Regions from separate parts of the Solibacillus isronensis genome, predicted to be linked through region 1. Evidence: riboswitches for the same ligand, from Rfam matches in the RefSeq annotation. Region 1 holds a riboswitch; each other region holds the start of a gene.

What was found. Region 1 has a riboswitch for lysine ahead of M3166_RS04865 (transporter substrate-binding domain-containing protein). Riboswitches for the same ligand answer to the same signal wherever they lie in the genome.
Region 2: linked by a shared signal. The riboswitch ahead of M3166_RS00850 (aspartate kinase) and the one ahead of M3166_RS04865 (transporter substrate-binding domain-containing protein) in region 1 are both predicted to bind lysine.
Region 3: linked by a shared signal. The riboswitch ahead of M3166_RS14080 (amino acid permease) and the one ahead of M3166_RS04865 (transporter substrate-binding domain-containing protein) in region 1 are both predicted to bind lysine.

What each region holds. Positions count from the first base shown of each region.
Region 1 covers NZ_JAMBOC010000001.1:943,124-953,412, forward strand. Annotated here, with positions in the region: gene M3166_RS04845 (response regulator transcription factor) at 1-71, shown strand, start outside; gene M3166_RS04850 (HAMP domain-containing sensor histidine kinase) at 77-1,471, shown strand; gene M3166_RS04855 (2-oxoglutarate dehydrogenase E1 component) at 1,787-4,594, shown strand; gene odhB (2-oxoglutarate dehydrogenase complex dihydrolipoyllysine-residue succinyltransferase) at 4,688-5,953, shown strand; lysine riboswitch at 6,284-6,471, shown strand; gene M3166_RS04865 (transporter substrate-binding domain-containing protein) at 6,586-7,422, shown strand; gene M3166_RS04870 (amino acid ABC transporter permease) at 7,547-8,293, shown strand; gene M3166_RS04875 (amino acid ABC transporter ATP-binding protein) at 8,295-9,029, shown strand; gene M3166_RS04880 (DUF6501 family protein) at 9,368-9,565, shown strand; gene M3166_RS04885 (toxic anion resistance protein) at 9,612-10,289, opposite strand, start outside.
Region 2 covers NZ_JAMBOC010000001.1:180,849-191,137, forward strand. Annotated here, with positions in the region: gene M3166_RS00830 (electron transfer flavoprotein subunit beta/FixA family protein) at 42-815, shown strand; gene M3166_RS00835 (electron transfer flavoprotein subunit alpha/FixB family protein) at 872-1,849, shown strand; gene trxA (thioredoxin) at 2,135-2,449, shown strand; gene uvrC (excinuclease ABC subunit UvrC) at 2,585-4,375, shown strand; lysine riboswitch at 4,408-4,586, shown strand; gene M3166_RS00850 (aspartate kinase) at 4,673-5,905, shown strand; gene M3166_RS00855 (YslB family protein) at 6,001-6,417, opposite strand; gene M3166_RS00860 (succinate dehydrogenase cytochrome b558 subunit) at 6,689-7,303, shown strand; gene sdhA (succinate dehydrogenase flavoprotein subunit) at 7,399-9,144, shown strand; gene sdhB (succinate dehydrogenase iron-sulfur subunit) at 9,161-9,937, shown strand; gene M3166_RS00875 (acyl-CoA thioesterase) at 10,079-10,289, shown strand, end outside.
Region 3 covers NZ_JAMBOC010000003.1:49,935-60,223, forward strand. Annotated here, with positions in the region: gene hutU (urocanate hydratase) at 1-1,377, shown strand, start outside; gene hutI (imidazolonepropionase) at 1,423-2,652, shown strand; gene M3166_RS14050 (agmatinase family protein) at 2,649-3,617, shown strand; gene M3166_RS14055 (hypothetical protein) at 3,954-4,220, shown strand; gene M3166_RS14060 (RtcB family protein) at 4,213-5,418, shown strand; gene M3166_RS14065 (nitric oxide synthase oxygenase) at 5,541-6,596, shown strand; gene M3166_RS14070 (restriction endonuclease) at 6,640-7,194, opposite strand; gene M3166_RS14075 (CynX/NimT family MFS transporter) at 7,256-8,455, opposite strand; lysine riboswitch at 8,598-8,778, shown strand; gene M3166_RS14080 (amino acid permease) at 8,871-10,289, shown strand, end outside.

The sequences.
Region 1 (10,289 bases):
CAAAACTGCAAACAGAAAATACTCCGTACATTGAAACAGTACGTGGTGTTGGATATGTGATACGCGGGTGAGGATGATGAAAAACAAATTACTGAACCTTTCATTAAAATCAAAGTGGATGCTTGCAGTCGGTGTAACGATTTTTGTAAGCTATGCCCTTATTTCTGTTGTGCTGTATATCGCATTGCAAACATGGCTTATTCATAATGAAGAAAAAAATGCATTGCGAACGGTTGATGATATGACAACATACTTTGAATCACAAGGTAACACTGTTACAGTACAGGCACTCCAAAACAACACCGCATTGATGAAGGCCATTTTAAATCAAGAACAAACGGTACGTGTATTTAATCTGGATGGTATTGAGGTAATGCGTATCAATGATGCTGCGCCGGCAGCACAACTGCCAAAAAATCAAAATTATTTTTCAACTGTTATTGAAAAGCAGATGATTTCAGGATCTGAAAGCTATGTCATCCACAGAGTCGTTCAAATCGGACAATTTCAAGGGGTTATGCAGCTGATTCACCCATTAGCAGCATTTCAATCGATGATGAATTATATTTTGACAACAATTTTTATTATTGGTTTCGGTGCCATTTTATTTTCGGTTGTGATCAGCTATTACCTGGCGAATATGCTAATGAAACCGCTTGTCCAATTACGGGACGCAATGAGTTTTGTTAGAAAAAACGGGTTTACTGCACAGCCTAACTTTGATTATTCGGCAAAAGATGAGATTGGCGATTTACTTCATATGTATCGTACTTTAATGAATGAACTGGAAATATCATTTACAAAACAGCAGCAATTTGTCGCAGACGCCTCGCATGAACTGCGAACACCGATTCAAGTTATTGAAGGTCATTTATCATTAATTAAACGGTGGGGTAAAGATGAACCGGAAGTAATGGAAGAATCGTTAAACACTTCGTTAACCGAAATTGCGCGTATGAGAAAAATGATCGAAGAACTATTGCAATTGGCAAGAAGGGAGCAAGCGGATGAACAGGCTGAGGCTGATATAGAACAAGTATATGAACAGGTAAGAGAAGAATTGTTGCAGCTATATCCTAACACTGAGTTTCGCCTCACTGTTACCGGTGATAAAACGGCTGCTTCCATTACCGAACATGCTTTAGCGCAAATCTTTAGAAATATTTTGAGTAATAGTATACGATATAATAGCAATGTTCCAAAACTTCATGTAACAATTGATTATAATGAATTACAGTCGCAGATTTCAGTTACGTTAGAAGACAATGGCATCGGTATTTCTGAACAACAATTACCACATATTTTCGACCGGTTTTACCGGGCGGATGCATCCCGAACTAATAAAGTTGCAGGTACTGGACTAGGGTTAAGTATTACGAAGATGCTTGCAGATAAATATGAAGTGAAAATTGATGTCGAAAGTAAATTACAGAAAGGTACCTTTTTTTACCTTAAACTTCTTAAAAAATGAATAATTTTTCTCAATCTAATTACTATTTCAATAGTTCACGAAAAAAATTGCTTAATTTGATAAAAAGAGTTGTATTTTTTGTGAAGAGTAGTAAGATTGAGATGGAAAAAATGTTCTTCCGCCGTTTATAAATGTGCTTTTAGTCCATGTGGAAGAATGATAAAATATTATTTGCTTTGTTTTGGTAGATAAAAAGAGGGTACTTACTTTATCTACATACAAAAGAAGGTAATTTTTGTATTGTGATATACAATATTATACCTTTTTAAGTAAATTATTGGAACAGCCATAAGGCAAAATTTGGAGGTTATTTTCATGTCGAACAATGTATTACCTGCAGGTTCTCCATGGTCAGCGTTTTCTGGTCCTAACTTAGGTTACGTATTAGAGCAGTATGACTTATTCCTGCAATCTCCTGAAGAAGTGGAACCGGAACTAGTAGAATTATTCCAAGCTTACGGTGGTCCTGTATTTGCAGATGGTCAACAACCGGTTGCAACAGCAGCAGTAACAGGTACTGGAGACTACAAAAAAGTATTAGCAGCAGTTAAGCTGGCTGAATCAATTCGTGAATACGGCCATTTAGCAGCAGATTTATACCCATTAAAAAATCGTCAATTAGATACTTCACGCATTGAAGAAAGCGTATTCAATTTAACAGCAGCAGATTTACAAGCTATCCCTGCATCAGTATTTTTTGCAAATGTTCCTGCAGGTGTTACAAACGGTAAGGAAGCAATTGATTATTTGAAATCTGTTTACACAGATAAAATAGGTGTGGAAGTTGCACATTTACAAAATGCGGAAGAACGTGCTTGGATCGAAGCTCAAGTTGAAGGCGGAACTTTCAAAACAACGTTATCTGCCGAAGAAAAGAAAGCAGTATTAGAGCGTTTAACACGCATTGAAAACTTTGAAAAATTCATTCATAAAACATTTGTTGGTCAAAAACGTTTCTCTGGAGAAGGTTTAGACACTCAAATCATTTTATTAGACGAAATTATCAAATCTTCAGAAGCTAAAGGTGTAAAAAACGTTCGAATCGGTATGGCACACCGTGGTCGTTTAAACGTATTAACTCACGTATTAAAAAAACCATACGATATGATGTTCTCTGATTTCGCCCATGTTTCTAACGACCTTTTCTTCCCTGAAGATGGTAAATTAGAAATTACAAAAGGCTGGACTGGCGACGTGAAATATCATATGGGTGCATCTTACACTCATGATTCTGGATTGAACGTTAAATTAGCTTACAACCCGTCTCACTTAGAAGTAGGAAATCCGCTTGTAATCGGTTCTGTACGTGCAGCACAAGATGATGTATCAGCAGCTGGTGTTGCGAAACATGATCCATCAAATGCATTCGGTATCATCCTGCATGGTGACGCGGCATTCGCTGGTCAAGGGATTGTAACTGAAGGCTTCAACTTCTCTCAAACAGAAGGATTCAAAACAGGTGGTACAGTTCAAATTATCGCGAACAACATGATCGGTTTCACAACTGAGTTACATGATTCACGTTCATCTAATTATTCATCTGACCCTGCAAAAGGCTATGATATTCCGGTTATTCATGTAAACGCTGACAGCCCTGAAACAGTGGCAGCTGTTGGTCGCTTTGTTGCGGAATACCGTGCGAAGTTCAAAAAGGATATCGTAATCGACTTAATCGGTTACCGCCGATACGGTCATAACGAAACAGATGATCCGACTGTTACAAACCCTGAAACATACAAATTAGTTGCAAAACATGAGCCGATTCGTGCATTGTATGGTGCAGAATTAGCAGAAGCGGGTGTTTTATCTGCTGATGAAGTAAAAGCTTTAGATACTGCTATTTATGCGGAAATGCAAGCTGCGTATGATCATGTAAAAGAAATGGCTGAAAAAGACGAGCATGTAACGCCTAATATGCCGGAAGAACTAAAAATCGAATTCCCTGAAATCGATACTAAAGTAGATGCTGAGCGTCTGGCTAAAGTAAATGAAGATTTACTTGTGTTTGCAGATGGTTTTGAACCGCAAAACAAGTTAGGTAAAATTTTAGCAAAACGCCGTGATGCATTCGCAGATGGTAAAATTGACTGGGGTCATGCTGAAACATTAGCATATGCAACAATCACACAAGATGGCACACCAGTTCGTTTCACTGGTCAGGATGCACAGCGTGGTACGTTCTCTCAACGTCACTTAGTATTACATGATAAAAACAATGGTTCTGAATTCACACCATTACATCACATTGAAGGTGCAAAAGCATCATTCTCAGTTTATAACTCACCACTTACAGAAGCAGGTGTAGTAGGTTTTGAATACGGGTACAATTTAGAAAACCAAAATGTATTATCAGTATGGGAAGCACAATTCGGTGACTTTGCAAACATGGCGCAAGTAATGTTTGATAACTTCATCTCAAGTGCCCGCGCTAAATGGGGTCAAAAATCTGGATTCGTACTTCTTTTACCACATGGTTATGAAGGTCAAGGTCCGGAACACTCATCAAGCCGTATGGAACGATTCCTGCAATTATCTGCAGAAAATAACTGGTTCGTAGCAAACTGTTCAAATGCAGGCAACTACTACCACTTATTACGACGTCAAGCGGCATTACTAGGTACAGAAGGTGTACGTCCATTAGTAGTGGTTTCTCCAAAATCACTTTTACGTCACCCACTTGCTGCAGCTACTGCTGAACAACTTGCAACTGGTCGCTTCCAGGAAGTAATCGAGCAAGAAGGTTTAGGCAAAAACAAAGAAGCGGTTGAAAAAGTAGTACTTGGTACTGGTAAAGTAATGATCGATTTAGCAGAACGCGTGAAAGACGGCGAAGGGCTTGATCACTTACACATCATCCGTGTTGAACAAATTTATCCATTCCCTGCACAACAAGTGAAAGATATTATCGCTCGTTTCCCGAATGTTAAAGAAATCGTTTGGGTACAGGAAGAACCGAAAAACCAAGGTTCATGGACATATGTTCTTGAAACATTATATGATATAGCAGAAGGCAAAAAAGTGCGCTATGTAGGACGTCCTGCAATGAGCTCAACTTCTGAAGGCGATGGCGATTCACATAAAGCAGCACAAGCTAAATTAGTGAACGAAGCACTTGAAAAGTAATAAATGATTTGTTTAAAAAGAGCTGCTTCTATTTAAAATAGAAGTGGCTTGCTATACAATGAATGTGTAGCGTAATTAAAGGAGGATATGAACGTGGCTGAAATTAAAGTCCCTGAATTAGCAGAATCAATTACTGAAGGTACAATTGCCCAGTGGGTGAAAAAAGTTGGAGATCGCGTAGAAAAAGGCGAATTCATCGTTGAGTTAGAAACTGATAAAGTTAATGCTGAAATCATCTCTGAAGAAGCAGGCGTTTTAAAACAAATTTTAGCTGAAGAAGGCGATACTGTATTAGTAGGACAAGTAATCGCAGTAGTTGAAGCAGGCGAAGGCGCAGCACCTGCACCAGCTGCTAAAGAAGAAACACCAGCAGCAGCTCCGGCTCCAGCAAAAGAAGAAGCTCCTAAAGCAGCAGCACCTGCACCAGTTGCAGTTGAAGAAACTTCAGGTGAGCGTGTAATCGCTTCACCGGCAGCTCGTAAATTAGCTCGTGAAAAAGGTATCGACTTAGCAGCAATCTCACCTGTTGACCCACAAGGTCGCGTACGTGTACAAGACGTTGCAGCACACGGTACAGCACCAGCAGCTCCTGCAGCATCAGCTGCCCAAGCTCCAGCAGCAGGTAATGGTCCAATGATCTTCACACCAGCAGCTGATACAGACCGTGTAACAGTTGAAAAAATGAGCCGCCGTCGTCAAACAATTGCAAAACGTTTATTAGAAGTAAAACAATCAACTGCAATGTTAACTACTTTCAATGAAATTGATATGACGAACATTATGGCATTACGTAAGCGTAAACAAGATGAGTTCGTGAAAGCTAACGATATTAAATTAGGCTTCATGTCATTCTTCACAAAAGCTGTAGTAGCAGCATTAAAGAAATATCCATATGTAAATGCACAAATTAACGGTGATGAAATTCACTTAAACAACTTCTTCGATATCGGTATTGCTGTATCAACAGAAGAAGGTTTAGTAGTACCGGTTGTTCGTGATGCAAACGCTAAAAACTTCGCTGAAATCGAGAAAAACATTGCGGAATTAGCTGGTAAAGCACGCGACAAAAAATTAGGCTTAAACGACATGGCTGGCGGATCATTCACAATCACTAACGGTGGTGTGTTCGGTTCATTAATGTCAACACCAATCATGAATGGTACTCAAGCTGGTATTTTAGGTATGCACTCAATCGTAAACCGTCCAGTAGCTGTTAATGGGGAAGTTCAAATTCGTCCAATGATGTATGTAGCATTATCTTACGACCACCGTATCATCGATGGTAAAGATTCTGTTGGCTTCTTAAAAACAGTAAAAGAAATGATCGAAAACCCAGAAGATTTATTATTAAATTCTTAATAGTATTTTCTATGCTAATGCGCGATATTCTGTATATTGCGCATTAGCTTTTTTGTTAAGGAAACTATAGAATATTGCATTGTAGATAACGTAAAAATATAGTTTTATCCACGTCTAGGCTAAAGCGCCAACTCCTCGCACCATTAGGTCCCTCCGTGCAAAAGTGGTGGAGCGTTTACTTTTGCGCCGGGCCCTCCAATGTATGTCAGAGTTGAACGGGCGCTTTAGCGCATTTATTCTTACAGTGAAATTTCAGAAAAATGAGTGTTGACGGAAATGTCGCAATAATGTAATATAAACATATCAATTTCATATTAAAACCTCACACTCTCGTGAGGTAGAGGCGCGATACTTAACAGTTTTATATGGAGCCATGAGCTGGCTGTGAGATATAAGAGAAGGAAATATCGCCGAAGTGTTGTAAATGCTCAATTATACAATGCTGGGTCTGCAGTGAATAATTGCAGAACTGTCTCAATCATCTATATCCCTGATGGTTGAGTTGTGCTATCTCAAAATGGGAACTGTAGAGGATTCGGGCTAATTATAATTTAAACGACCTAAAGTTCTTCTTTTAGGTCGTTTTTTGTATATTTGGCGCCCGAAATTTAACAAATAAGGAGAGATTTTCTATGAAAAAGAGACTATTAATTTTATTGACTGCCATGACAATGCTATTGCTAGCAGCTTGTGGTACAAGCGATGAAGGTACTACAAGCGGTTCAGATTCAGACAAAAAAGTTATTAAAATCGGTATGGAAGCAGCGTATGCGCCTTTTAACTGGTCACAAAAAGATGATGCCAATGGCGGAGTTCAAATTGCAGGTTCAAAGGAATACGCAGCAGGCTATGATGTGGAAATTGCAAAAAAAATTGCAGAAGGTCTGGACATGGAATTACAAATTGTTAAAACAGACTGGGATGGCTTGATTCCATCATTACAATCAGGTGCCATTGATCTAGTAATTGCTGGTATGTCACCAATGCCTGAACGTAAGGAAGTAATTGATTTCACGGAGAACTATTATACAAGTGACTATGTCATTGTTGTAAAAGAAGACGGCCCATATGCAAATGCAACTTCATTATCTGACTTTGCAGATGCAAAAATTACAGGTCAGCAAGCGACAACACATTATGATGTAATCGATCAAATCGAAGGTGTTCAAAAACAAGTAGCGGCAACTGATTTTGGTGCAATGCGCGTGCAATTACAGTCAGGCGCAATCGATGGATACGTTTCAGAACGTCCAGAAGGTATCTCAGCTGAAATGGCTCTGAACAATATTAAATACATCGTACCTGAACCAAACTTCGAAGCAGACGAAGCCTCAACAGCTGTAGCAGTAGGTTTGAAAAAGGGTTCAGATTTACGTGAACAAATTAACAAAGTTTTAGCTGAAATTTCGGATGAAGAGCGTCAACAATTAATGGAAGACGCAATTGCAAATCAACCAGCAGCACAATAATCGTGTAGCATTAACAGTTTTAATGAGGTTGTCTTGCCGGCAAACGGAAGACAACCTTTTTCTATTAAAATTATGATTTCATACATAAATAGTAGAAACAAAGAAAGAAATGGAGGACAAGGCGATGGCATTTTTAGAATCATCATGGAACTTGTTTACGAACAACTGGGATTTATTTGTACGTGGAGCTTGGACTGCACTTCTGTTGGCAATTATCGGGACAATTTGTGGAACACTGATCGGATTTTTCATTGGAATTATGCACACAATTCCACAACGCAAAAAAAATATTAAATCAGCTATTCTGAAAGTCTTTAACTTTATTTTAACGGCTTATGTGGAAATTTTCAGGGGCACGCCAATGATGGTACAGGCGATGGTCGTATTTTATGGTCTTGTCTACTTAGGGATCGATATTGACCGCTTTCTAGCAGCTTCTATCGTTATTAGTTTAAACACAGGAGCCTACATGGCCGAGTATGTGCGTGGTGGTATCGTATCAATTGATAAAGGCCAATTCGAGGCTGCACAAGCGATTGGAATGAATCACCTGCAAACGATGATTCATATTGTTCTGCCGCAAGTAGCACGCAATATTTTACCTGCAACGGGGAATCAGTTCGTTATGAATATTAAAGATTCATCTGTATTAAGTGTTATTTCGGTAGTGGAACTGTTCTTTACTGCTAATTCGATTGCGGGCAGTAACTATAAATATATTGAAGCGTTCTTTATCGCGACGGTATTATACTTTATTATGACATTTACTGTAACTCGTTTCTTACTATTATTCGAGAAAAAGATGGACGGACCTTCCTCGTATAAAGTGGAGCTCATTACAGGCAACAAGCTAGATAAGGATGGTGAATAAAATGACAGTTGTAATTGATATTAACCATTTAAATAAAAAATTCGGTGATCATGAAGTATTGAAAGATGTTAATTTCCAAGTAAACAAAGGGGAAGTAGTAACATTGATCGGCTCTTCAGGTTCCGGAAAATCAACACTTTTACGCTGTATTAATTTACTGGAAACACCAACAGCAGGGGAAATAATCTATAATGGTGAAAATATTTTAAATGACGGACATCAAATTGAAAAGTACCGTACGCATTTAGGTATGGTATTCCAGCAGTTCAATTTATTCAATAATTTGGATGTACTAAATAACTGTATTGTTGGCCAAATCAAAGTGCTAAAGCGTTCAAAAGATGAAGCAGAACGGAATGCAATAAAATATTTGGAACTTGTCGGGATGAGCGCCTATAAAAATGCGAAACCGAAACATTTATCCGGTGGACAGAAACAACGTGTCGCAATTGCACGTGCATTAGCGATGGATCCGGATGTAATGCTGTTCGATGAACCGACATCAGCACTTGACCCTGAAATGGTAGGGGAAGTGTTAAAAGTAATGCGCCATCTGGCAGATCAAGGAAATACGATGCTGATCGTTACACATGAAATGGAGTTTGCCAAGGAAGTATCGGACCGGATTGTATTCATGGATAAAGGGGTTATCGTTGAGGAAGGCCCTCCGGAACAATTGCTTGTAAACCCAAAACACGACCGAACAAAAGAGTTCTTGAAACGAACATTACGGTAATAGCAAAAAGCTCGCAGTTAACTGCGAGCTTATTTTCGTGAGTTCCATTCGCTTATTAAAATAAATACAATTGCAAAAGCAATTACAATTGCGAAAAACCACATTGGAATACTACCAAATGCCATACATTCCACCTCTGCTTGTGAGTTTAACATGGAATAGTTGTTCTATCAAATATCGGAAACAGCGATAAATTAAAACTATTTTTATGTGGTTGGTTTCCTTGTATTTATATTAGAAGCAAGAAAAGTTGATTTTTACTACAACGCGCTTTCCACTGGCAGGAAAATCATATAAAATAGGAGAGTATCGATATTAGTTAAAAGTGAGGGAATAACATGCTACATTTAAATTGGAAAGATGCACCGACAATTCGCACGGTAAAATGTGTACATACAGATGCATCGAAATATTTAGTATCAAACGTATTAACAGTAGGCAAAGAATATGAAGTAAAAAACGAAACTGAAGAGTTCATCTTTGTAATCGACAACACAGGTGAAGTTGGCGGTTTCTACAAAGAATACTTCGCTTAAAAATAAAAGGTGTGCGAAAAGTCTTATGGCTTTTCACACACCTTTTTTATTTCTGTTCCAGTATCGTATGCTCGATTTCATGGCGCCTTTCGTCTGTCTGTACGTGCACGCGTAATGTATCCTCAATATCATGCAGCAATTGCATCTGGGTTTGTTTAAATCGGTCAATATCACTATGGGATAATGCTGGTCGATTTGCAGCTTTTTTGGACACTTCCAACATCTTGCCGTTTTTACGCATCAATTGTTCCGATGCATCCATAAGACGTTCCTGAGATCGTATCGCACGACGCTGATTGTTCATGTTTAATAACATGGCTATTTGAGACTGCCATAATGGGATGGTCGTCATAATCGAACTTTGAATTTTTTCGATTAACATTTGATTTGTTTGCTGAATCATTCGGATTTGCGGTGCATATTGAATTGCCACTTCACGCGAAAGTTCCAAATCATACATACGGCGGTCAATCCACTCGATTTGCATTTCAATATCTTTCAGTTCATGCTGTTTAAACGGATTTTGTCCATCTACAATTTCTTTTTGCAGTGCAGGTAGGACAACATCCCGCATATGCTGTTTTTTAATTTCCAGTGTTGCAATATAAACATTGATTTCCTGAAAATAATCTTCATTGATCGCATAGAGTTTATTTAAAAACTGGTAATCGTTTAATAGTGCATTTTGATTATATTCCAGTTGGATGCTTAAGCGATCAATGCG
Region 2 (10,289 bases), 760 kb from region 1:
TTTCGGGATTAAAATTAAAAAGCTTTTAGGAGGTCTAGATTATGAATATTTTTGTATTAGTAAAGCGTACTTTTGACACAGAAGAAAAAATCGTCGTATCCGGCGGTAAAATTCAAGAAGATGGTGCAGAATTCATCATCAACCCATATGATGAGTACGCAATTGAAGAAGCAATTCAAAAGCGCGACGCATTAGGCGGTAAAGTAACAGTTGTGACAATCGGTGGCGAAGATGCAGAAAAGCAATTACGTACAGCTTTAGCAATGGGTGCCGATGAAGCGGTATTGATTAATACAGAAGATGATTTAGATGAGCTTGACCAGTATTCTTCAGCTTATATTTTAGCGGAATATTTAAAAGACAAAGAAGCAGATTTAATTTTAGCAGGAAATGTAGCGATCGATGGTGGTTCAGGACAAGTTGGCCCGCGCTTAGCAGACCTGCTGGGCATTAACTACGTAACAACAATTACTTCATTGGAAATCGACGGCACGAACGTTAAGATTGTGCGTGATATCGAAGGGGACGCTGAAGTATTAGAAACATCTTTACCATTATTAGTAACAGCTCAACAAGGTTTAAACGAGCCACGTTACCCATCTTTACCAGGTATTATGAAAGCGAAGAAAAAACCGCTTGCAGAACTGGAATTGGATGATTTAGATATCGATGAAGACGATGTTAAAGTAAAAGTAGAAACAGTTGAAATTTACTTACCGCCACAAAAAGCGGCTGGTCGTGTATTAGAAGGCGACCTTTCTGCACAGGTAAAAGAATTAGTAAACTTACTTCATAACGAAGCAAAAGTAGTCTAATAGAAGTCAACTAGAGTACGGAAATTTTTACGAAGATGGTAATGGAGGGATATTCTATGTCAAAGAAAGTTTTAGTGTTAGGTGAGGTTCGAGAAGGGAGCTTACGTAACGTTTCATTCGAAGCAATTGCAGCAGGTTTACAAATCGCTGACGGCGGTGAAGTAGTAGGTTTATTAGTAGGGGATGCAGTAGCTGGGTTAACGCAGGAATTAATCGCATATGGAGCGAGTCGTGTTATTACAGTAGAACATCCGCACTTGAAAAACTATACATCTGACGGATACAGCCAAGCAATTTTAGCAGTAATAGAACAAGAAAATCCAGAAGCAATCGTTTTCGGTCATACTTCATTAGGTAAAGACTTATCACCAAAAATTGCTTCACGTTTACAATCCGGTTTAATTTCAGATGTTACGGAAATTCAGGGTGCTGGCGATGATACAGTATTCGTCCGCCCAATCTATTCTGGTAAAGCATTTGAAAAAGTAAAAATCAAAGATGGTATTATTTTTGCGACAATCCGTCCAAACAATATTCCACCATTAGTAAAAGACGATTCTCGTACTGGTGAAGTATCATCAGTATCAGTTGATATTACAAATTTACGTACAATCATCAAAGAAGTTGTGCGCAAATCTACTGAAGGTGTAGACCTTTCAGAAGCGAAAGTAGTAGTTGCAGGTGGTCGTGGTGTTAAATCTGAAGAAGGTTTTGAGCCATTAAAAGAGCTTGCTAATTTACTAGGTGGAGCAGTTGGCGCATCTCGTGGTGCTTGTGACGCTGAATATTGCGATTACTCATTACAAATCGGCCAAACTGGTAAAGTTGTAACACCTGACCTATATATCGCAGCAGGAATTTCTGGTGCGATTCAGCATTTAGCTGGTATGTCGAACTCAAAAGTGATCGTTGCGATCAACAAAGATCCGGAAGCAAATATCTTTAAAGTAGCAGACTACGGTATTGTTGGAGACTTATTCGAAGTAGTGCCAATGTTAATCGAAGAGTTTAAAGCACTTAAAGTAAATGCATAAAAAGCGATTAAGGGCTTCCTTCTTTTGAAGGGAGCCCTTTTTAATTTCCAAAGTGCTGTGGTATGGATGGTGCGAATGGTGATGGATTTCGTATAAAGCTTTAAAATGTTTAAATAAAGGGTATAAGTATTCTTATAACCTCAAAAAATGCTAATAAGTATCTATACGGCATCAGATACAACCGCTAAATTTGAGGTGTATTTATATTCCCAAGCATTTTACTACTGTTTAATTGGGAAAACATGCTATACTACAACCATATGTTATTTAAGGAGGCTATTTAATATGGCAATTGTACACGCGACAGATCAAACTTTCCCACAAGAAATTTCAAACGGCACAGTTTTAGTAGACTTTTGGGCTACTTGGTGCGGACCATGTAAAATGATCGCTCCAGTTCTTGAAGAATTAGATACAGAAATCGGTAACGATGTTAAAATCGTGAAAGTGGATGTTGATAACAACCAAGTTACTGCTGCAGAATACCAAATCATGTCAATTCCTTCATTACTATTATTCGTAGATGGTGAAGTAAAAGCAAAAACTGCTGGCTTCATGCCAAAAGAAGCGTTAATTGATTTCATTAACGACAACAAATAATTAAACCTCTGGCCACTCATATGACCAAGGAATAATTGATATGTTGAAAGCCGTATGCCATACAAGGTGTACGGCTTTTTTCTTATACCTTAATCAGTTAAACTATAGGAAAGGACATATTAGACAGGTGAGAATATGAATGCAATCATTAAAGCAAAACTAGAAATACTACCGAATGAATCAGGTTGCTATATTATGAAAGACCGTCAAGGCACGATTATTTACGTTGGTAAGGCTAAAGTATTGAAAAATCGAGTGCGTTCTTACTTTACGGGAAGTCATGACGGTAAAACTGCGAGACTAGTTAGTGAGATTGAAGACTTCGAGTATATTGTGACTTCAAGTGATTTGGAAGCTCTTATACTGGAGCTGAATCTAATTAAGCTTCATGATCCGAAATATAATGTGAAACTAACGGATGATAAAACGTATCCTTATATAAAAATAACGAATGAACGATACCCACGTATTATTACGACAAGAAAAGTGAAGAAGGATAAAGCAAAATATTTCGGTCCGTATCCGAATGCCTATGCGGCAAACGAAACGCGGAAATTACTGGACCGATTGTATCCGCTTCGTAAATGTACACATCTGCCTAACCAGGTGTGTCTGTACTATCACTTAGGTCAATGTTTGGCACCGTGTGTAAAAGATATTGAAAAACAAGTGTATGACGAAATGATTGATGAGATTTCGAAGTTTTTAAACGGGGGCGTTGAAGAAATACAACAAGACCTTCAGCAAAAAATGATGGATGCTGCCGAAAATCTGGAGTTTGAGCGGGCAAAGGAATTCCGGGATTTGATTGCTCATATCGATCAAATTATGGAAAAGCAAAAAATCGTCACGGATGATTTGAGCAACCGGGATGTATTTGGCTATGCAGTAGAAAAAGGCTGGATGTGTGTCCAGGTGTTTTTCGTGCGTCAAGGCAAACTCATTGAGCGGGATGTCTCGATTTTCCCGATTTATAATGAGCCGGAAGAGGAATTTTTAACATTCGTCGGCCGTTTTTACGAACAGCCGCATCATTTATTGCCAAAGGAAATTTTTGTGCCAAAGTCGATTGACGAAACAATTTTACAAAAACTGCTGGATGTGAAGGTGCTGACACCGAAGCGCGGTTCCAAAAAAGAGCTTGTTGATCTAGCAATGAAAAACGCGGAAATCGCCATTCATGAGAAGTTCCAATTGATTGAACGTCAAGAAGAGCGGACAGTCGGCGCTTGTGAAGCACTTGCTGAAGCGATGCAAATTCCATTGCCGCTAAGAATAGAGGCTTTTGATAACAGTCATATGCACGGTGCGGATCCGGTTTCGGCGATGGTTGTTTTTATAGACGGGAAGCCTGCGAAAAAGGAATACCGGAAATATAAAACAAGGGAAGCGGCCAAACATGATGACTATGGTGCGATGCAGGAAGTTATTCGACGTCGTTACACACGTGTACTGCGGGAAAATCTGCCATTGCCTGATCTGATTCTTATCGACGGAGGAAAAGGACAAATGGAAGTCGCACGTGAAGTCATTGAAGACGAGCTTGGGTTAGTCATTCCGATAGCAGGATTGGCTAAAGACGAAAAGCACAATACGTCCCAGCTATTATTTGGTACGCCTCCGGAAGTTGTCCCATTAAAGCGTACAAGTGACGGTTTCTATTTATTGCAGCGCATTCAAGATGAGGTACACCGATTTGCGATTACATTTTTACGTCAGCAACATCAGACGAATGCCATCACTTCAGTTCTTGATGGGATTGAAGGTGTAGGTCCGAAGCGGAAACAGCAACTCATGAAGTATTTTGGATCAGTAAAAAAAATCCGCGAGGCAAGCGAATTGCAGCTGCAGGAGTCCGGTGTGCCGGCAAAGCTGGCGGATATCATATATCGGCATTTTCATGAAGCACCATTGAATAAAGAATAATGGTGTGCTAATATATAAGACAATTCAATATTTACTAAGATAGAGGCGCAGTATTCAACAGTAAATTGCTCGAGGAAGAACAATTCCATTGACAGCAATCGAAAGGGGACCCTGCCGAAGTGAAGTGCGTATTGTTCGCGCAGTTTGCTGGTTTTGCATTTAAGAGATGTAAAACTGTCAGAGCTTTATGTTCTGGAGGGCTATCCTGAAAAACTTATAATTATTATTTGTATTGACGGCGGCTTTCCATGAACATGGGAAGTCGTCTTTTTGTTTACAATTTAAGGAGGGAAAAGAATGGAGACAGTTGTAGTAAAGTTTGGCGGTCCGGCATTGACTACACCGGAAAAAATCGTACAGGTAGCCAAAAAAGTGATAAAAGAGCAAGGACGTGGCATAAACTTAGTCGTTGTCGTTTCTTCAATACCCGCTATACGACGAGAATTGAGACAATATGCTGCTGAAATTACCGATGAGCCGTCGAAACGGGAAATGGATGCACTGGCCTCTTCAGCAACACAAATAACTAGTGCAATGCTTGCAATGGCAATTCAGGAGCATGGAGGTAAAGCTGTGTCACTTGCTGGATGGCAAACAGGTATTCATACTAATCAAAAACATGGCAACGCACGAATCGATCATGTGGATAGTAAACGAATTCAGGAACATTTGGCATTAGGTGAAATCGTCGTAGTAGCAGGTTTTCAAGGAGTTACGGGGACAGACAATATTTCAACATTCGGCAAAGGGGGTTCTGAAACTTCAGCAGTTGCACTTGCGGTTGCCCTCGAAGCAGAGCGTGTCGAGATTTTTTCATCAGTTGAAGGGATTTTCACGGCAGACCCAGAAATTGTAAAAGGATCTAGGAAACTACCGGAAGTTTCTTATGATGAGATGTTGGAATTTGCAAATTTAGGGGCTAAAATTTTGCACCCACGTGCGGTTGAACTTGCCAAAAAATACAATATATCGCTCATTGTACGCTCTTTCGTACAGGACGTGGAAGGCACTTTTATTAAAGGGGATGTAGACATGGAGAAAAACTTACTTGTACGCGGGGTAGCTTACGAATCGGATATTATTCGTTTGACGATCGGCTATGATTCTTATGAAACCGCGTCATTGGCAGAAGTGTTTAGTGTTTTAGCAGAAAATGATATCAATGTGGATATTATTGTTCAAGCAGTCATTGATGGCGTGAAGCCGACCATTTCCTTTACAATTTCCAAAGATGAGTTTGCGGAAGCTTTACGGGTACTGGAAACTAGTAAATTGTCACTTGGGTTTAGTTTTGCAGATTTTGAAGTAGGTTTAGCGAAAGTATCTATTATCGGTTCTGCGATGGCATCCAATCCGGGGGTTGCGGCTCGCATGTTTGCACGCTTAGGTCGCGAACATATTCCTGTAAAAATGGTCAGCACTTCGGAAATTAAAGTTTCTGTCGTTGTACCACAGGAAGAAATGGTTCGTGCTGCGAATGTGCTGCATGAGGAATTCAATTTGGCGATGAAAGAAGTAACCGCTTCTTAAAGTAATAGCTGGAAATGAGCTGTAGTAGCTTATTTCCAGCTTTTTATTGAGTAAATTTGCTGCTTCAGCAATAGTTGTTTATTATAAGTTGAAGGCTAAATTTTCTCTTTTAAATCCCATTTTAACGTAAATTTTACGACATGTTTGTCATTATCTTTTTCTTCATAGCATTCCGTCAAATAGCCTAGCTGCTTTTGTTTCTGCTCTGCTAAAAAGCCAGCTTCAAGACGGAAGCAACGTTGTACAATATTGAGTGGCACTTCCTCTGTTGTCAAAAGTATGTAATGAAGTTCGTCCTTCGTTTCTTTTTCCAGAACTAACTGACCCCAGCCAGCTTCCATAAAAAAGGAAGGGAGTTCATCCATTGAAAATAATGGGAACTTTCTTGCAATTTCTTTACCTGCCCAATATAAAACATCTTCTTCATGCTTACCTAGAATAGAAGGAAGAAGATGGTCACGAATGATTTCGTAGCCAAAAGTTGGAATCGTTTTCATTTTGTACCCTTCCATATAAAAAACCTCTTTCATAAATTTTCTTATAATTTTCATTCTTTCATGAAGAAATGAGTTATAAGCAGAAAAAACGGTTCTTAAAACAGCGTAAAACCGTCTTTAAAATGATTATAAAATATCCTGCGTTGCCTTGACGCTAGTATCTGTTGAGAGTACAATGGACATGTCATAATATTGTACCATGATGAAATGCGCAGTCAACATCCCAACTTTTACAATTTTGAGGCGTTGCGCATGTGTATTTCAAGTACTAAGGGGGGTAACAGTTTTGTCGAAAGATCGTGAATTTTTATGGCGCCGCTTACACTCGTTATTAGGTGTAGTTCCTGTCGGGTTGTTCTTGGTGTTCCACTTATTTCTGAACTTCACTGCAGTTGGCGGTGAAGAAACTTACAATAACGCAACAGGTGTTATGGAATTACTTCCACACTCGTTATTGTTAGCGATGGAATGGATCATTATCTATATTCCATTAATGTTCCACGGATTCTATGGAGTGTATATTGCTTTCACTGCAACATACAATACTGGACGTTTCAGCACATTCCGTAACTGGATGTTTGCATTGCAACGTTTCACAGGTATTTTCCTTGTAGTCTTCATTGCGTGGCATATTTTCCAAACACGTATCCAAAAAGCATTAGGTGCTGAAGTTGAATTTAATATGATGGTTGAAATCGTTGACAATCCATTAATGTTAGTATTCTACATCTTAGGTATCGTTTCAGCAGCATTCCACTTAGCGAACGGTTTATGGTCGTTCTTAGTAAGCTGGGGTATTACGCAATCTAACAAATCTCAACGAATCGCAACTTATGTTACGTTGTTAATTTTCGTAGTATTAGCAATCGTTGGTGTTGCAGCTATCTTAGCATTCGTCTAATCCCTTAACTTGATCACTACTACATAGTTAAGATCCTAGAAGGAATGGAATATGAGTAAGAGTTTTTAGCAATTAATGAGGAGTGAGAAATAATCATGGCAAAAAGTAAAGTTATCGTCGTTGGTGGCGGTCTTGCTGGCTTAATGGCTACGATTAAAGCAGCTGAAGTTGGTACTGAAGTTGATTTATTCTCGTTAGTTCCAGTTAAACGTTCACACTCTGTATGTGCACAAGGCGGAATTAACGGAGCAGTTAATACAAAAGGTGAAGGGGATTCTCCATGGATCCACTTTGACGATACAGTATATGGTGGAGACTTCTTAGCGAACCAACCACCAGTTAAAGCAATGGCTGATGCCGCTCCTGGTATCATCCACTTAATGGACCGTATGGGAGTAATGTTCAACCGTACGCCAGAAGGTTTACTTGACTTCCGTCGTTTCGGTGGTACATTAATGCACCGTACAGCATTCGCTGGTGCGACAACGGGTCAACAATTATTATATGCACTAGATGAGCAAGTTCGTGCACACGAAGTAGCTGGTTTAGTTACGAAGTATGAGCATTGGGAATTCCTTGGTGCGGTGCTTGATGACGAAGGCGTTTGCCGCGGTATCGTAGCACAAGATTTACGTTCAGAAGAAATTCGCTCATTCCGTTCTGATGCTGTAATTATGGCAACAGGTGGTCCTGGGATTATCTTCGGTAAAACAACAAACTCAGTAATCAACACTGGTTCTGCAGCATCGATTGTTTACCAACAAGGTGCAACATATTCAAACGGTGAAATGATTCAAATTCACCCAACAGCGATTCCTGGAGACGACAAAAACCGTCTAATGTCTGAATCTGCTCGTGGTGAAGGTGGACGTGTATGGACGTATAAAGACGGTAAGCCTTGGTACTTCCTAGAAGAGAAATATCCTGCTTACGGTAACTTAGTACCACGTGATATCGCAACACGTGAAATCTTTGACGTGTGCGTAAACCAAAAGTTGGGTATTAACGGGGAAAACATGGTATACTTAGACTTATCCCATAAAGATCCTCATGAATTAGATATTAAATTAGGTGGTATTATCGAAATCTACGAGAAATTCGTAGGTGATGACCCACGTAAATTACCGATGAAAATCTTCCCTGCGGTACACTATTCAATGGGCGGATTATGGGTTGACTATGACCAAATGACTGAAATTCCTGGTTTATTCGCTGCAGGTGAATGTGACTACTCACAACATGGTGCAAACCGTTTAGGTGCGAACTCATTATTATCAGCGATTTACGGTGGTATGGTTGCAGGTCCAAATGCTGTTAAGTACATTAAAGGACTTCAAAAGCATGCGGAAGATCTACCTGAAGAAATCTACACGCGTCGCGTACAGGAAGAAACAGAGAAATGGGAAGCTATCCTGAAAATGGATGGTACGGAAAACGCTTACTTGCTACACAAAGAGCTTGGTGAGTGGATGACTGACAACATGACTGTTGTACGTGTAAACGCAAAATTAGAAGAAACTTATGCGAAATTAACTGAGCTTCAAGAGCGTTGGGAAAACATCAACATTAACGATACGCAAAAATGGTCGAATCAAGGTGCCCACTTCACTCGTCAGTTAAAGAACATGTTATATTTAGCTAAAGTTATGACGAAGGGTGCATTATTACGTGACGAATCTCGTGGCGCTCACTTTAAGCCAGAATTCCCAGAACGTGATGATGAGAACTTCTTAAAAACAACTATGGCGAAGTTCGATCCGGCAACGGGCGAACCAATTATTACTTATGCCGAAGTAGACGTTTCGTTAATTCCACCACGTAAACGCGACTACTCAGCGTAGAAGGGGGAACTAAACAGTGGAAACAGTAAATACTGATAGAACAGTTAAGTTAGAAATCGTTCGTCAAGACAATGAGAATGGTGCTACACGCGTTGAGAAGTTTGAAGTTCCTTACCGTCCTGGTATGAACGTTATCTCTGCTCTAATGCATATTCAAAAAAATCCTGTTACTGCTGATGGTCAAAAAACGACTCCAGTAGCATGGGATATGAACTGTCTGGAAGAAGTTTGTGGTGCATGTTCAATGGTAATCAATGGACGTCCGCAACAATCTTGTTCAGCATTAGTAGACAAGTTAACTCAACCAATTCGTTTAGAGCCAATGAAAACTTTCCCGGTTATCCGTGACTTACAAGTAGACCGTGAGCGCATGTTTAACGCACTTAAGAAAGTTAAAGCATGGGTACCAATCGATGGTACTTATGATTTAGGTGAAGGTCCACGTATGCCGGAGCGCAAACGTCAATGGGCTTATGAATTATCAAAATGTATGACTTGTGGTGTATGTATGGAAGCATGTCCAAACGTTTCTGAATCAGCATCATTCATCGGTCCATTTGCTTTATCACAAGTACGTTTATTCAACACACACCCAACTGGTGCAATGAATAAAGACGAGCGTTTAAATGCAATCATGGGCGACGGTGGTCTTGCAAACTGTGGTAACTCTCAAAACTGTGTAGCTGCTTGTCCAAAAGGTATTCCTTTGACAACATCTATCGCTGCACTTAACCGTGAAACAACAGTTCAAATGTTCAAAAACTTCTTCGGTTCTGACCACATGGTTGACTAATCGAATGAATATAATTGACCCTCACCTAGGTGGGGGTCTTTTTGTTTAGGATCGCTTTTTGATTTCTTACAAATTATGCTATAATGAATGAGTATTCATTATCAGGGGATGATGATGTAATCAAACAAAGGGGGAATTTTTATGCGAGCTACATATATTCAGGATGCAACAGAATGGATGGCAGGATTTTCGTTTTCGACAAAGGTAAAGGTGCGATTTTCGGAAACAGATATGTATGGGCATGTAAATAATACAAAAGTATTTGCCTATTTCGAGTATGCACGTATCGAATATTTTAAAGCATTAGGATTTGATTTTACAGCAGGATCGGATACGGGAAATATGCTCGTTG
Region 3 (10,289 bases), on a different contig from region 1:
GTCCTGATCGCCAACTCGAATCTAGTGCCTGGCTGGGCAAATTGGGACCATTTCTATGAACTGGAAGAACGCAATTTAATGATGTACGGGCAAATGACGGCAGGCTCATGGATCTATATCGGGGCACAAGGAATTCTCCAAGGAACGTATTTAAGTTTTGTGGAAGCCGGGAAAAAGAAGTTTGGAACAGCGGATCTTCGTGGTAAGTGGATATTAACTGGTGGTATGGGCGGCATGAGTGGTGCCCAGCCATTAGCCGGTAAAATGGCGGGAGCGGTCATTTTAGTTGTTGAAGTGGACCGTGCACGAATCGAACGCAAAATAAATGAAGGCTACTGTGATTATCTTGTTGAAACAGTAGATGAGGCGATAGGGCTTGTAAATAAGTTAACGGCTGCTAAAGAACCTGCGTCTATTGGTTTAGTAGGAAACTGTGCGGACATTAACCGTGAGCTGTTGAATCGCGGCATGATTCCGGATTTCGTTACAGACCAGACATCTGCCCACGACCCGATTAACGGCTATATTCCAAACGGGATGACGTTGGAGGAAGCGCTTCAATTGCGCAAAACAGATGTGAAAACATATGAGCGCCGTGCAAAGGAAACGATGGCTGAGCATGTACGAACAATGCTTGAATTCCAGCAGGCAGGTGCGGAAACATTTGACTACGGAAACAATATCCGTGCCTATGCAAAGGAAATGGGTGTGGAAAATGCTTTTGATTTCCCTGGTTTTGTACCTGCCTATATCCGCCCGCTATTCTGTGAAGGAAAAGGACCATTCCGCTGGGCAGCACTGTCAGGAGACCCTGAGGATATTTACAAAACGGACGCTTTGGCAAAAGAAATGTTTGCTGAAGACACAGCATTAGTAAACTGGATTGATATGGCACAGAAAATGGTGAAATGGCAAGGCTTACCTGCCCGTATTTGCTGGCTGGGGTATGGTGACCGCCACCGCTTTGCACTGCGCGTGAACGAGATGGTCGCAAATGGTGAACTGAAAGCGCCGATTGTATTCGGCCGTGACCATTTGGACTCCGGATCAGTCGCTTCACCAAACCGTGAAACAGAAGGGATGCAGGACGGATCAGATGCTGTATCAGACTGGCCGTTATTGAATGCGCTCGTCAATACAGCAGGCGGTGCGAGCTGGGTGAGCATTCATCATGGTGGCGGTGTAGGAATGGGGTATTCCCAACATGCCGGCCAAGTACTTGTTGCTGACGGCACAAAGCTCGCAGCAGAAAAGATCAATCGCGTGCTTATTTCAGACCCGGGTATGGGGGTTGTACGCCATGCAGATGCAGGCTATGACATTGCAGTTCGCACAGCAAAAGAAAAAGGTATCAATATGCCGATGCTAAAAGGATGATGAACTTTGGCTATTTTAATAAATAATGCAAATGAAGTATTAACAATGGAAAGTGATGTTAAATTACCTCGCCGTCGTGAGCAGATGAGCGAGCTCGGCCTGAAAAAAGAGGTAAGCGTATTAATTGAAGGAGACCGCATTGCAATGATTGCGCCTCTTGATGAAATAAAACAGGAATATCCGCATCTAGTAAGCGATGCCGAGGTAATTGATGCACGAGGGAAGATTGTCATGCCGGGCCTTGTGGACTGCCATACACATTTAGTGCATGGGGGAACGCGTGAACATGAGCTGAATATGCGCCTTGCCGGAAGGTCCTACATGGATATTATGAATGCTGGTGGCGGGATTCACTATACGACGACAAAAACACGTGAAGCGAGTTTTGATGATTTATACAGCAAAACCGTTCAGCACTTAAACGAGTTTTTGCGTCACGGCGTTACGACGGTTGAAGCAAAATCAGGCTATGGCCTTGATCTTGAAAACGAAATCAAACAGCTTTATGTTGTGAAGAAACTGCAGGAAGAGCATGTTGTCGATATTGTCTCGACTTTTATGGGTGCACATGCTGTTCCGAAAGAATTTAAGGGCAATGAAGATGAATTCGTAAAAATTATCATAGAGCAGATGATTCCTAAAGTGGCTGAGCTGGAGCTTGCGGAGTTCAATGATGTCTTTTGTGAAAAAGGAGTGTTCACACCAGCGCAATCCCGTTTGATTTTGGAAGCGGGGAAAGCATACGGGCTGACACCGAAAATTCATGCAGATGAAATCGAGCCATATGAAGGTGCAGAACTTGCTGCAGAAGTCGGGGCTATTTCCGCAGAGCATTTACTCGTTGCTTCAGATGAAGGGATTGCTGCAATGGCGAAGGCCGGTACGATTGCTGTGCTCTTGCCGGGAACTGCATTCTTTTTACGTGCACCATATGCAAGAGGCCGCCTAATGGTCGATAGTGGCGTACCTGTAGCCATTTCAACGGACTTTAATCCGGGTTCGTCGCCAACGATCAGCTTGCCGTTCATTCAAAACTTGGCGTGCATGAACATGGGAATGACGATGGAAGAAGTACTTTGTGCAACAACGATCAATGCTGCCCATGCGATAAAACGTGCAGATCAAGTCGGTACGCTCGAAAAAGGAAAACAGGCAGATGTACTGATTCTAGACGTTCCGAATTATAAGCAGCTTCAATATTTCTACGGGATGAATCATACCGATACTGTAATTAAAGCAGGAAACGTCGTTGTGAAAGGTGGCAGCTTACTGTGAGCAAGTTCCTAGTAAGTCCGGCAACTTCTTGGAATCGGGTGGAATCTGAAGATTTGAAGGTAAAAGACTGGATTGTGCCAAGTTATGGGGAGCTTTCAGATTCCTTTGATGTGGTCATTACAGGAGTACCACTGTCACGTTCGTCAATTAGTGCTTCAGCAGCTTCGGAATATCCGGATTTTTTCCGAAAAAGCTGGAATCTGTTTACTACGTATTCAATTGATGAAGATGTAGATGTGCGGGAATTTCGGGTTGCTGATGTCGGTGATGTGAAAATGCACGGAACGAATATTTTGCAATGTCATGACAATATTGAACAGGCGATGACGGATGTATTGAAAGATTGTCCTGAGAGTTTCTATGTACAAATTGGCGGGGATCATTCGATTACTGCGCCGGTTGTGAGAGCATTTGCCAATTCTTCTGGGCAACGAATCGGTATTTTACAGTTCGATACCCATCTGGATTTACGGACAACGGAATCGGATGGCCCGACAAACGGTACACCAATCCGCCAGCTGCTTGATGCTGGTGTAGTGAAGGGTGAAGATGTGTATAACATCGGGCTGCACGGTTTTTATAATGCCCCGAGTCTAATACGTACTGCGAATCATTATGGTGTAAACCGCATTACATTAAAGGATTTCCGTCGCCGTGGCGCGGAGGCTGTAATTGCGAATGTCATGAAGGAGCTTTCCAAGAAAGTAGATCTTGTTTATGTGACAGTAGATATGGACGTACTTGATATTGCATACGCACCGGGAGTTCCTGCTTCTACACCAGGAGGCATGCGGACAGAAGAGCTGTTCGATTTGCTGTATGAAGTAGGGAAATACGAAATTGTAAAAGGCATGGATTTCGTCTGTGTCGACCCGCATCGTGATACACGTGAATTACAGACGGTAAAAGCCGGAGTGTACGCATTTTTAACGATGATGGTATCGAGATTTGTTCATTTGAAATAGTGAGGGGAATGGGCTGTTTGAAAAGTTTAACCGCTTTTCGAATGGCTCATTTTTTGTTAAAGAGATTTGGTTTTCTAATAAGTTCTAGAGATTTTCTAATATCTGCACTCGAGTTGCTAATAAACCGGTCATTTTCTATTAGAAGTTATAGGAGTAAATTAGAAAACTCATAGAAGATATTTGAAACTTTCGGCTCTATATTCGAAAATTTGGAATCGATATTAGAAAATCAATATGCTTTAAAAAAAGCCAACTGCCCGACAGGAAAAATTATGAAACTATTCCTTGCCCCCATTCGTAAATAGAAACAATTACTTTCACAAAGGGAGGTCTTGCATGAAACGTAAATTCCTGTTTGCAATCATCGGAGCACTGCTTTTACATATTCTATATTTCACCGCACAACTGTTAATCGGTTTAGTTCAAACATTTTTCTACAAACCGCAATTCGCACCGGATACGGTTGTGCTTCAATCTGAAATGACATTCGGGTTTGTTAACCAAGGATCTCCAATATTACTGCTTGGTAGTTATATTGGTGTCGCAATTCTTATATTCGGTGTACTCAGTTTAAAAAAGAAAGGCGTGAGCAGCATTGATTGAAATTAACGGAAAATATACAAACGCTAAAATTTATACGAACACACCACAGGAAACGGCGATTCAGCAAATTGATGAACTCGTCAATCAGTCGTTTATGGAAGGGACAAAAGTACGGATTATGCCCGACTATCATGCCGGAAAAGGCTGTGTAATTGGCACAACAATTCAGTTGAATGACCGTGTTGTACCGAATCTGGTCGGTGTTGATGTAGGGTGTGGGGTGCTCGTTTCGGAAATCGGTAAAGGCAAAATTGATTTTAATGAACTCGATACAACGATCAGACGTTTCGTACCGAGTGGCAACGAAATCCATGAAAATGCGCTAAATATAAAGGATAGTGAACTTTTTGCAAACGAAAACTTTATCGCACGCGGATTGCAAAATGAGTATACAGGACGCTCGCTAGGTACATTGGGTGGCGGCAATCATTTTATTGAGCTGGCAAAAGACGAGACGGGAGTTCATTATTTATTGATCCATACGGGCTCGCGCTATGTCGGGGCAAAGGTTGCAAACTGGCATCAAAAGCGGGCATTCGAGTCATTGCAGCGTGAAGATTTAACTGAAAGAATTGCAGCACTGAAGGAAGCCGGAAACAGCAAAGACATCCAAAAAATGATAAAAGCATATAGGAACGAAAATCCGGTTGTACCAAAGGATTTGGCTTATTTAGAAGGCGATCTGTTCCGGGATTATATTGCCGATATGAAACTGGCACAGCGTTTTGCACATGAAAACCGAGTGCATATTGCCAATACAATCGCCGAGCATATGAAGTGGGAATTCGCGGAACAGTTTGATTCTGTACACAATTATATTGATACGGATGCCATGGTTTTGCGTAAAGGGGCAGTACGGGCTGCAAAGAATGAAAAGCTCGTTATCCCGATGAATATGCGGGACGGTTCTCTTATTTGTATCGGAAAAGGGAATTCTGACTGGAATGAATCCGCCCCACATGGAGCTGGCCGCATCTACTCGCGGACAGCCGCAATGAAAAACTTGTCGATGGATGATTTTAAACAGACGATGCAAGGAATTTGGACAACTTCGGTAACTGAGGAAACGCTCGACGAAGCACCAATGGCCTATAAGCCGATGCAGGAAATTGTCGAGCAAATTGGAGAAACGGTGACAATCCAGAAACACGTGATACCAGTTTATAATTTCAAAGCGAGTGATAAATGGAAGAGGTAACAAAAAACCACTTTATGAACAAATTTAGTCATGTATGAAATATACATGTTTTAATCGGTTGTTGATTCATTGAGTTTCCCTTTCTAAGAGGCCAAAATATAGGCTAGAAGGAGATGAAATAGATGGCAACAACGACTGCAGTATTGCATGAACGAATAGATTTCCTTACTTTATATAAAAAAGAAACAAACCAGACAGAAGAGTGGCTGAAAGAACGGTTGGAAGAGGCACAACATCCGGACTTTACCTTAACAACAGATGAGCTTTCGTACGGGGCGCGGGTTGCATGGCGCAACAGCAATAAATGCATCGGACGCCTGTTTTGGAATAGCTTAAACGTGTTTGATGAGCGCCATTTATTAAATGAAGTTGAAATTTATGATGCGCTAATAAAACACATTGATTTTGCGACCAACAATGGGAAAATCAGACCGGCCATTACACTGTTTGAACCGAACCGTGTACGCATCTGGAATCATCAGCTAATCCGCTATGCTGGGTATGAAACAGATGATGGAATTATTGGAGATTCCGATTCACTCGAGTTTACGAAAATATGTGAAGGTCTCGGCTGGCAAGGCGCACGTAAAAACTACGATGTTTTACCGCTTGTCATTCAAGTGGACGACCGGGAGCCAAAGTTTTTTGAAATGCCAAAAGAGCATGTACTGGAAGTTGCGATTACCCATCCGGATTATGATTTTTCGCCTTTAAATATGAAATGGTATTCAGTCCCGATTATTTCGAGTATGCGTTTTAATATTGCCGGCACCGATTTTCAGGCAGCGCCGTTTAATGGGTGGTATATGGGAACGGAGATCGGGGCGCGCAATTTAGCGGATACGTACCGCTATAATTTCCTCCCGAAAGTGGCGGAAGCAATGAGACTGGACGCTTCGGTGAATGCGTCGCTTTGGAAGGACCGTGCACTTGTTGAACTGAATGTTGGTGTTCTTCATTCATATAAAAAAGCGGGTGTAAGTATTGTCGATCATCATACCGCTGCCCAGCAGTTTCAGCTTTTTCAAAAGCAGGAACATGCAAGCAACCGTGATGTAACGGGAAACTGGGTATGGCTTGTACCGCCATTATCTCCTGCAACTACTGATTTGTATCATGAGCCGATTGCCAACACGATAAAAAAACCAAACTACCTATACCAGCAACAGCCATATTAAAAATAGGGGTGCAGGAAGCGAAAGCCTCTGCACACCTATTTCTTTACCTTTTATTTAACATAATCTTAATCAATTCATCACGATCGATTAAGTAAACGTCATTGATGTCGGCAAGTTTTTCGGCTTGGCGGGTAAAATGACTGTTTGTAACAACCCATGCTTCAGTTGCCTCATACATCTTCACTGCACCGATAATTTCCTGAACCGCTTTTACACCGACCGTACCGGAATAGCGTTTTGCCTGGACCGCAATAATATCTTTTCCGTCCTTTAAAATAAGGTCGGCACCGTAGTCACCGCTCGTTGCGGTATAGCTCACTTTAAATCCGCGGCGTTTAAATAACTCGCCTAAAAATCTCTCGAAATCTTCACCGGTCATTTTATCGACTTCGCGAATGCCGGACTTTCGTAACTTCCTCGTCTTCAGCGATCTTAGCCAAATTTTAAACGCGATATATAGTACGAAATAAGCGACAATTCCAATACCGATGCCTTCAGCTGTCCGCGTTACATAAAAGCCAGCTGCACCAGCTGATGCGATGAAAAATAGCGGGATGACCGGGAGGCGTTTTTTATTTCGTCTTCTCTTTTTACGCAATAGTCCTGTACTCCTTTTATTTACTAACGCTATTATATCATAAAAGGGTACATACGTTTGGTTATATCGTACGGTTGTTTGCGCTCATAAAGGAAGCGAAAAATAGCAGAACAGAAATTAGAATAAACAGTACAATCGGAATTGACCAGCTGTCAGTTAAATCATGAACATAACCAAACAGAACCGGTCCGATTGCGGCAACGAAATAACCGATTGACTGTGCGAACCCGGAAAGTTCAGCTGCATCATAGGCTGTCTTCGTACGCAATGAAAACAGCATCAGCACTAAACCAAACGAAGCCCCGCCCGCAAAGCCTAGTAAAATCATCCATACGACGGCAAGGCTAGTCCATTCCATCAACACACCAGTAAAACCGACTAAGTAACATATCGTAAAGAAAACAACGATTGGACGTTGTGAAGCGATTTTACCGGCAATAATCGGAATAATAAATGTCATCGGAATTTGCGCAAACTGCATTACGGATACCATCCACCCGGCAGCCGCAGCATCCAGGCCTTGGCTAATGAAAATCTCCGGTATCCACGCAGACGAACAGTAAAATATAAACGATTGAAAGCCCATTGCTCCAGCGACTGCCCAGGCAAGCGGTGATTTCCACATATGCGTTTTCTTTGTTTGCGAAGAGGGCATATGTAATTCCACTTTTTCCTGGCGCAAAATCGGCAGCCAAATCAGCAATGTAAGAATACCTAAAATAATCGTAATACCTGCTGCAATTTGCCAGCCTGCGCTTGCAGCAATAGGATAACTGAAGCCCGCAGCAAGTCCGGAAGAAATGTTCATCGATACGGAATAAATCCCTGTTAATAAGCCAATATGTAATGGGAATTTCCATTTAAAAAAACTAGGGATAAGGACATTACCAAATGCAATTGCGACGCCGATTAATATTGTTCCTAAAACGAGTAAAGACGTTAGCCCAAGGGAACGCATTAAAATCCCTACACATAGCAAGATGACGGAATAAAATAATGTCCATTCCATCCCAAACTTACGGGCAATACGCGGTGCAAATGGTGAAACGATCGCAAAGGCAATTAAAGGGATAGTCGTTAAGAAGCCTGCAAGAAAGTTCGAAATCCCAAGGTCGTCACGAATAAATGAAATAATTGGACCGATTAATGTAATCGGTGTACGTAATGTTGTCGCAAATAAAAATACGGCAACCATAAAATAGATGAGTGTTCGGTTGGATAGTATTTTTTTGCTATTTTGATTTAATTGTTCGGTGTCCATATTAATTCTCCTTTTGACTAGTAATATATATTTGAGTAGTGTGAATACTCTTAAAAAACAGAATAAAGATGAAGCCATTGCTATCAAAAAAATGTTATGTTAGACTTTTAATCAATTAAATAAAACATTACCTCATGTAGATGTATGAGGTAGAGGTCGCAATCATTAAGACTAGTATAGCTGAGATTAGGAAGAATCGGTGAAGCTTTATGAAAGGAATGGTTGCCGAAGTGTTATTTTTCTTCTTGAAAATAATGCTGGGGCTGTTTTCGATAAGGAACAGAACTGTCACATGTGTGAGCATGTGTTGAGCTATCTTTCAAGTTTGATGAGGTGTAAATATAACCATCACAAAAACTTGTGGTGGTTTTTCTTTTACATTTCACAAGCAAAACAAAAAGGGAGTTTTATATTCATGAGTGAGATTAAAATAGATCAGCTCGGTAATAACGGGTTGAAAAAGAGTTTGAAAAGTCGCCATGTAACGATGATTTCGCTTGGCGGAACAATCGGAACAGGTTTATTCTTAGCATCAGGTGGTGCGATTGCACAGGCAGGTCCTGGCGGGGCATTGCTCGCATATGCACTGATCGGCGTTATGGTGTATTTCTTAATGACCTCATTAGGGGAAATGGCTGCCTATATGCCAACATCCGGTTCGTTTAGTACGTATGCAACAAAATTTGTGGATCCAGCATTAGGCTTTGCGCTTGGCTGGAACTATTGGTACAACTGGGCAATTACAATTGCAGCAGAAATTGCAGCTGTTTCGTTAATTATGAAATACTGGTTCCCGGACAGTTCTTCAATTTTATGGACAATTTTATTTATCGTAGTTGTTTTATCATTTAACTTAGCTTCTGTAAAAGCGTTTGGTGAAGCGGAATACTGGTTTGCGATGATTAAGGTCGCGACAGTAATTGTCTTCATCATTGTCAGCTTCTTAATGATTTTCGGAATTTTAGGCGGGAACGATCCGGTCGGCTTCACAAACTTCGTTAAAGACGACGCCCCATTTAATGGCGGTTTCCTTGCATTGTTCGGTATTTTCCTTGCTGCCGGTTTCTCATTCCAAGGTACAGAAATGCTTGGTGTAACGGCAGGGGAAACAGATGACCCGGCCAAAAATATTCCAAAAGCTGTACGTTCAGTATTCTGGCGTATTTTACTGTTTTACATTTTCGCAATCGGTGCGATTGGTTTACTGATTCCGTATACGGATTCACGTCTTTTATCAGAAGATATTGCGACAAGTCCATTTACATTAGTATTTGAAAACTTAGGTGTGGCATTTGCGGCATCTGTTATGAACGCAATCATTTTAACGGCGATGTTATCTGCAGGGAACTCAGGGTTGTATGCAGCAAGTCGTATGCTTTATCAGTTAGCGGTGGACGGAAAAGCACCGAAACTATTCATGAAAGTAACATCGCGCGGTATTCCGATGTATGCACTGTTAGCAACATTGGCAGTCGGTTCATTAGCATTCCTTGCATCGTTTTTCGGAGACGGTGTAGTATACATTTGGTTATTAAATGCTTCTGGTATGTCCGGCTTCATCGCTTGGCTAGGCATTGCAATCTCTCATTACCGATTCCGTCGTGCCTATGTCGCACAAGGACATTCATTGAGCGATTTACCGTATGTATCCAGATTCTTCCCATTCGGTCCGCTATTCGCGTTTGCCCTATGTATGATTGTCGTGCTAGGTCAAAACTATATGGCCTTCATGGGCGGAACAATTGACTGGTACGGTGTTGTCGTTTCATATATCGGCTTACCACTGTTTGCCGCTTTATGGTTTGGCTACAAATTTAAACACAAAACGAAAATC